Linked DNA regions of Variovorax paradoxus EPS. The protein of the gene in region 1 interacts with the protein of each later gene in a pairwise test. Links are inferred from orthologs where the notes say so. Each region holds a gene or a part of one and is shown in the gene's direction. Other genes may lie near its edges.

The links. Proteins that work in one complex are often made in the same cells at the same time.
Region 2: the proteins of odhB (region 1) and VARPA_RS00605 interact in binary tests that used the Escherichia coli proteins (3 or more experiments, as listed by UniProt). The link is inferred for Variovorax paradoxus EPS from one-to-one orthologs.

Annotation. Positions count from the first base shown.
Region 1 is NC_014931.1:4,006,276-4,009,989, reverse strand. The notes cover bases 459-3,434. They hold odhB (2-oxoglutarate dehydrogenase complex dihydrolipoyllysine-residue succinyltransferase), read left to right. Parts: upstream 459-1,301; coding sequence 1,302-2,567; downstream 2,568-3,434. Other genes in these bases: lpdA (dihydrolipoyl dehydrogenase), read left to right, coding at 2,722-3,434; VARPA_RS18560 (2-oxoglutarate dehydrogenase E1 component), read left to right, coding at 459-1,247. Also shown: more of VARPA_RS18560, read left to right, coding at 1-458; more of lpdA, read left to right, coding at 3,435-3,714. UniProt on the Escherichia coli protein: E2 component of the 2-oxoglutarate dehydrogenase (OGDH) complex which catalyzes the second step in the conversion of 2-oxoglutarate to succinyl-CoA and CO(2).
Region 2 is NC_014931.1:124,228-127,856, forward strand. What follows is about bases 419-3,309. They hold VARPA_RS00605 (YbaY family lipoprotein), read left to right. Parts: upstream 419-1,586; coding sequence 1,587-2,033; downstream 2,034-3,309. Other genes in these bases: VARPA_RS00600 (acetoacetate--CoA ligase), read left to right, coding at 419-1,578; VARPA_RS00610 (adenylate/guanylate cyclase domain-containing protein), read right to left, coding at 2,041-3,309. Also shown: more of VARPA_RS00600, read left to right, coding at 1-418; more of VARPA_RS00610, read right to left, coding at 3,310-3,629.

The DNA of each region.
Region 1 (3,714 bases):
CCGTCGACTGGAGCCCGTACCTCAACAAGAAGTGGACCGACGCCGGCGACACCGCCATTCCGTCGTCCGAGTGGAAGCGCCTGGCCGAGAAGATCACCACCGTGCCGCAAGGCTTCACCGTGCATCCGCTGGTGAAGAAGGTGCTGGACGACCGCGCCGCCATGGGCCGCGGCGACGTCAACGTCGACTGGGGCATGGGCGAGCACATGGCCTTCGCCTCGTTGGTGGCCAGCGGCTACCCGGTGCGCCTGTCGGGCGAAGACTCGGGCCGCGGCACGTTCACGCACCGCCACGCCGTGCTGCACGACCAGAACCGCGAGAAGTTCGACGAAGGCACCTACACGCCGCTGCAGAACGTGGCCGAGAACCAGGCACCGTTCGTCGTGATCGACTCGATCCTGTCCGAAGAAGCCGTGCTCGCGTTCGAATACGGTTACGCCTCGAACGACCCGAACACGCTCGTCATCTGGGAAGCCCAGTTCGGCGACTTCGTGAACGGCGCGCAAGTGGTGATCGACCAGTTCATCGCTTCGGGCGAAGTGAAGTGGGGCCGCGTCAACGGCCTCACGATGATGCTGCCGCACGGCTACGAAGGCCAGGGCCCCGAGCACAGCTCGGCACGCCTGGAGCGCTTCATGCAGCTGAGCGCCGACACCAACATGCAGGTGGTTCAGCCCACCACCGCCAGCCAGATCTTCCACGTGCTGCGCCGCCAGATGGTGCGCAACCTGCGGAAGCCCCTGATCATCATGACGCCCAAGTCGCTCCTGCGGAACAAGGACGCGACCTCGCCGCTGTCCGAGTTCACCAAGGGCAGCTTCCAGACCGTCATTCCCGACAGCAAGGGTCTGAAGGCAGAGAAGGTCAAGCGCCTGATCGCCTGCTCGGGCAAGGTCTACTACGACCTGGCCAAGAAGCGCGAGGAGCAGGGCAACGACGACGTGGCGATCATCCGCGTCGAGCAGCTCTACCCGTTCCCGCACAAGGCCTTTGCCGCCGAGATCAAGAAGTACCCGAACCTCACGGACGTGGTGTGGTGCCAGGACGAACCGCAGAACCAGGGCGCCTGGTTCTTCGTGCAGCACTACATCCACGAAAACATGCAGGAAGGCCAAAAGCTCGGCTACTCCGGCCGTGCCGCTTCGGCATCGCCGGCGGTCGGGTATTCGCACCTGCACCAGGAACAGCAGAAGGCGCTCGTCGATGGCGCATTTGGCAAGCTCAAGGGCTTCGTGCTGACCAAGTAATACAAGCCTCTTTTCACACGAACACCCTCAAGAAAAATACGGAGCAACCTCCAAATGTCTATCGTAGAAGTCAAAGTCCCCCAGCTTTCCGAATCCGTGGCCGAAGCCACCATGCTCACCTGGAAGAAGAAGGCCGGCGAAGCCGTCGCCGTCGATGAAATCCTGATCGAGATCGAGACCGACAAGGTCGTGCTGGAAGTGCCCGCCCCCTCGGCCGGCGTGCTGGCCGAAATCGTGCAGCCCGATGGCGCCACCGTGGTGGCGGATCAGCTGATCGCCAAGATCGACACCGAAGGCAAGGCCAGCGCCGCTGCCCCGGCTGCAGCACCTGCTGCCGCTGCTCCGGCTGCTGCCGCGCCTGCTCCGGCAGCCGCTGCCGCCGCCACCGGCGGTTCGAAGTCGGACGTTGCCATGCCCGCCGCCGCCAAGCTGCTGGCCGACAACAACCTCAAGACCGGCGACGTTGTCGGCACCGGCAAGGACGGCCGCGTGACCAAGGGCGACGTGCTCGGTGCAGTGGCTTCGGGCGCCAAGCCTGCCGCTGCCGCCATCCCCGCACCGGCTGCCAAGCCCGCACTGCCGCAGGTCGCCTCGCCGGTCGGTTCGTCCGACCTCGGAGAGCGTCCGGAACAGCGCGTGCCGATGAGCCGCCTGCGCGCCCGCATCGCCGAGCGCCTGATCCAGTCGCAGTCGACCAACGCGATCCTGACCACCTTCAACGAAGTGAACATGGCGCCCGTCATGGAACTGCGCAAGCGCTTCCAGGACAGCTTCATCAAGGAACACGGCGTGAAGCTCGGCTTCATGTCCTTCTTCGTGAAGGCCGCGGTGCACGCACTGAAGAAGTACCCGGTGATCAACGCCTCGGTCGACGGCAACGACATCCTGTACCACGGCTACTTCGACATCGGCATCGCCGTCGGTTCGCCGCGCGGCCTGGTCGTGCCGATCCTGCGCAACGCCGACCAGATGAGCTTTGCCGACATCGAGAAGAAGATCGCCGAGTACGGCAAGAAGGCGCAAGACGGCAAGCTGGGCATCGAAGAGATGACCGGCGGCACGTTCTCCATCTCGAACGGCGGCACCTTCGGCTCGATGCTCTCGACGCCGATCATCAACCCGCCTCAGTCGGCCATCCTCGGCGTGCACGCCACCAAGGACCGCGCTGTGGTGGAGAACGGCCAGATCGTCATCCGTCCGATGAACTACCTGGCCATGAGCTATGACCACCGCATCATCGACGGCCGCGAAGCCGTGCTGGGCCTGGTCGCGATGAAGGAAGCGCTGGAAGATCCGTCGCGCCTGCTGTTCGATATCTGACCGGCATCTGACTCACCCCCAGGCTGCGCGCACTTCGTGTCGCTTCGCCAACCCCCTACCGGGGGCAACACCTGCGGCCCGGCAAAGCCGGTTCCGCGGGTTCCGCGAAGGATGCCAATCCAGTGACGCGTCCGCCAACTGAAACGGAAACCCTATGAGCAAACAATTCGACGTCATCGTCATCGGCGGCGGCCCCGGCGGCTACATCGCCGCGATCCGTGCGGCGCAACTCGGCTTCAACGTGGCCTGCATCGACGAGTGGAAGAACGCCAAGGGCGGTCCCGCGCTCGGCGGCACCTGCACGAACGTGGGCTGCATTCCCTCGAAGGCGCTGCTGCAATCGTCGGAGCACTTCGAGCACGCCGGCCACGGCTTCGCGGACCATGGCATCAAGGTGTCGGGCCTGGAACTCGATATCGGCAAGATGCTGGCCCGCAAGGACCAGGTCGTGAAGCAGAACAACGACGGCATCACCTACCTGTTCAAGAAGAACAAGATCACGTCGTTCCACGGCCGTGGCTCGTTCGTGAAGGCTGCCGAAGGCGGCTACGAAATCAAGGTGGCGGGCGCCGCCGAGGAAACCATCGTCGGCAAGCACATCATCGTGGCCACGGGCTCCAACGCCCGCGCGCTGCCGGGTGCGGCCTTCGACGAAGAGAACATCCTGTCGAACGATGGCGCGCTGCGCATCGGCGCAGTGCCCAAGAAGCTCGCGTTGATCGGCTCGGGCGTGATCGGCCTCGAAATGGGCTCGGTCTGGCGTCGCCTCGGCTCCGAAGTGACAGTGCTCGAAGCGCTGCCCACGTTCCTTGGTGCAGTGGACGAACAGATCGCCAAGGAAGCCAAGAAGGCCTTCGACAAGCAGGGCCTGAAGATCGAGTTGGGCGTGAAGGTCGGCGAGATCAAGTCGGGCAAGAAGGGCGTCTCGATCGCCTGGACCAACGCCAAGGGCGAAGCCCAGGTGCTGGACGTCGACAAGCTGATCGTGTCGATCGGCCGCGTGCCCAACACCATCGGCCTGGCCGCTGACGCCGTGGGCCTGGCGCTCGACGAGCGCGGTGCCATCACCGTGGACGGCGACTGCAAGACCAACCTGCCCAACGTGTGGGCGATCGGCGACGTGGTGCGCGGCCCGATGCTCGCGCAC
Region 2 (3,629 bases), 3.9 Mb from region 1 along the record:
TACATGCCCAACGTGCCCGAGACCATGGTCGCGTTTCTCGCATGCTCCAGCATCGGCGCGATCTGGAGCGTATGCGCGCCCGACATGGGCACCGCCGCCGTGGCCGATCGCTTCCGCCAGATCGAGCCCAAGGTGTTGATCGCTGTCGACGGCGTTCACTACGGCGGCAAGCCGCTCGACCGCAGCGCCGTGCTGCAGGAGCTGCGCGCTCAATTGCCGAGCGTGAAGAAGCTGCTGCTCGTGAAGACGTCTTTCGCCGCGAGCCCCGTTGCACACGACGTCGACTGGACCGAGGCCACCGCGCGCAACGACGGCGAGGTCGGCGCCTTCGAGCCCGAGTGGCTGCCCTTCGACCACCCGATCTGGATCGTCTATTCGAGCGGCACCACGGGTCTCCCCAAGCCCATCGTGCACGGGCAGGGCGGCATTCTGCTCACCATGCATGCCTGCGGCCTGCACAACGACGTGGGCGCGAGCTACGGCGCCAACAACTTCGGCGAGCGCTACCACTGGTACAGCTCCACCGGCTGGGTGATGTGGAACTCGCAGCTCTCGGGCATGGCCTTCGGCGCGACCATCTGCATCTACGACGGCAACCCCGCGGGCAGCAAGGAGAAGCCCGACTGGGGCGTGCTGTGGCGCTTCGTCGCACGCCACAAGGTCAGCTTCTTCGGCGCGGGCGCGGCCTACTTCACCAACTGCATGAAGGCCGGCATCGTCGCGAAGGAATGCGGCGATCTCTCGCGCGTGCGCGCGCTCGGCAGCACCGGCTCGCCGCTGCCCGAGGAAGTGCAGCGCTGGGGCTCGCAGCAGATCCTCGATGCGGGCTCCAAGGATGTGTGGTGGTGCAACATCTCCGGCGGCACCGACTTCTGCGGCGCCTTCGTCGGCGGCAACCGCGAGCTGCCCGAGGTGCCGGGCCAGATGCAGTGCCGCGAACTCGGCCATGCGGTCGAAGCGTGGAACGAGCAGGGCCAACCGGTCATCGGCGAAGTCGGCGAGCTGGTCTGCACGAAAGCCATTCCGTCGATGCCGCTCTACTTCTGGGGCGACGAGGGCAACGCGCGCTACGTGTCGAGCTACTTCGACACCTACCCCGGCGTGTGGCGCCACGGCGACTGGATCAAGATCGGCGAAGACGGCGGCTGCGTCATCTACGGCCGCAGCGATGCCACCATCAACCGCCAGGGCCTGCGCATGGGCACGAGCGAGATCTACAGCGCGGTCGAGGGCCTGCCCGAAGTGCTCGACTCGATGGTGGTCGATCTCGAATACCTCGGCCGCGACAGCTACATGCCGCTCTTCGTGGTGCTGCGACCGGGCGTGGCGCTCGACGAGGCGATGCGCACCCGCCTCAACAACGCGATCAAGACCTCGCTCTCGCCGCGCTTCGTGCCCAACGACATCTTCCAGGTCGCCGAGATCCCGCGCACGCTCTCGGGCAAGAAGCAGGAGCTGCCGATCAAGAAGCTGCTGCTGGGCCAGCCGATCGAGAAGGTGGTGAACCGCGAGGCGATGGCCAACCCCGGAAGCCTCGATTGGTACGTGGCCTTTGCCGCGGAGCGTGCCTCCGCATAATGAGCCGGATGAAAAGACGTACCAGCCTCCTGATGCTTTCCGCCGCAGCCGGCGCTTCGATGTTGAGCGCCTGTGCTTCTTCCACACCCGCATCGAAGCCCGCTGGCGCCGCATCGCTGCGTGTGAGCGGCACGGTGGCCTACCGCGAGCGCATCGCGCTCGACCCCGCGGCCGAGGTCGTGGTCCAGCTGCTCGATGTGTCGCGCATGGACGCACCTTCGGTCACGCTGGCCGAGCAGCGCATCAAGGCCAACGGCAAGCAGGTGCCCTTCGCCTACGAGTTGCAGGTCGATGCCGCGCGCATCGATCCGCGCATGCGCTACGCGGTGTCGGCGCGCATTCTGCGCGGCGAGCAACTGCTGTTCATCAACGACACGCAGTACCCGGTGCTCACGCAGGGCAGCGGCACCACCGCCAACCTCGTGCTGGTGCGCGTAACGCCGTCGCCGCGCTGAGCGGCGCTCAAAGCTTCATCAGCTCGTAGAGCACCATGCGCGTCTGCCGGCCGCGCAGCTCGACCAGCTCCTCGATGCGGCGCGTGCTGAGCCGCCCCTTCAGTCCCGCGAAGGTGTCCTCGGACATCAGCGTCTGCGTCCCCAGTTGCTTGTTGATGCCCTCGATGCGGCTCGCCACGTTGATGACGTCGCCGAATGCCGTGTACGACAGCCGGTCGTTCGAGCCCAGCACCCCCGCGATCACCACGCCGGTGTGGATGCCGATGCGGGTGCGGAACTCGGGCAGGCCCCGCGCGCGCCACTTGCTGTTGAGCTCGCCCATCTGCGCATGCAACTGCAGTGCGGCGAGGCAGGCGCGGTACTCCGCATCCTTCATGTCGGCAGGCGCGCCCCACAGCACCATGATCCCGTCGCCGATGAACTTGTCGACCACGCCGCCGTAGCGCGCGAACACACCGGTGGCGAGGTTGAAGTACTCGGTCAGCATGCCCACCAGCACGTCGATGGGGAGCGACTCCGAAATCGAGGTGAAGCCCTCCACGTCGGTGAACATCACCGTCACTCGCCGCGCCGAACCGCTGGGCGCGAGCGCATGCCCCTCGGCGACGAGCTGGTTGATCACGTTCACCGGCACGAACTTGCTGAAGGCCTTGAGGCTGCGCGCCGAGTCGTCCAGCGCCTGATCCAGATGCTGTATCTCCAGCACGCGGCTGGGTTCGCGCGGCAGGTTGTCCAGCTCCAGCAGGCCGATGCGGCGCGCGATGCGCGAGAGGTTTTCCACCGGCGAGGTCACCAGCTTGGAGAGCTTGAGCGACATGAACAGCGCCAGCGCCAGGAACACCAGCGCCAACAGCAGCCCCCAGAGCACCGCGCGGCGCAGGTCGCCCAGCACCATGTCCTCGGGCACCCAGCTCACCAACTCCCAGCCGGTGGATGGGATCAGCGAGGTCTGCACCAGGTAGCGCTTGCCTTCGAAGTCGAACGGGAAGGTCGAGTCGCCGTTGCCGTCGGGGGTGCCGTCGGTCGCCATGTGCAGGTGCATCTGCGCGTGCAGCGTGCCGAGCACGCCCGTGGGCGCATCCAGCTGGTGCAGCACGCCCGGCAAGTCGCTGCGCGCCAGCACCTTGTGGTCGGCGCTCAGCAGGGCGCTGTGGCCATAGCCGTTGCTGCTGAAGAGCCGCACGAACTCCGACAGCCGCCCGAGCGACACGTCGCCCGCCACCACCAGCGCCTTGGGGCTGCCCTCGGTGTAGCGCCGCTCGCTCGGCAGCGCGTAGGTCACGCCCAGTTCCTGCGCCGCGGCGAACACGTAGGGCTGCGTCCATATCGGCCCCTGCATCTTGTTGGCCTGCTGGAACCAGCTGCGCCGCGTCGGGTCGTAGCTGCTGCGAAAGGATTCGATGCGCTGCGTGGCAAAGCGCTGCTGCGCATCGAGTTCCGCCCCGAGCGGCCGCTTGTACTGCCAGGTTTCGGTGGTGAATTCCGCGCCGCGCGCGATGTGCCGGATCGCCGGCACCGGGTAGCGCAGCGCCATCAGCATCTGGCCGTTTTCGTTGGCCACGTACACGCTGTCGAGCTCGGGCGATTGCTGCAGCA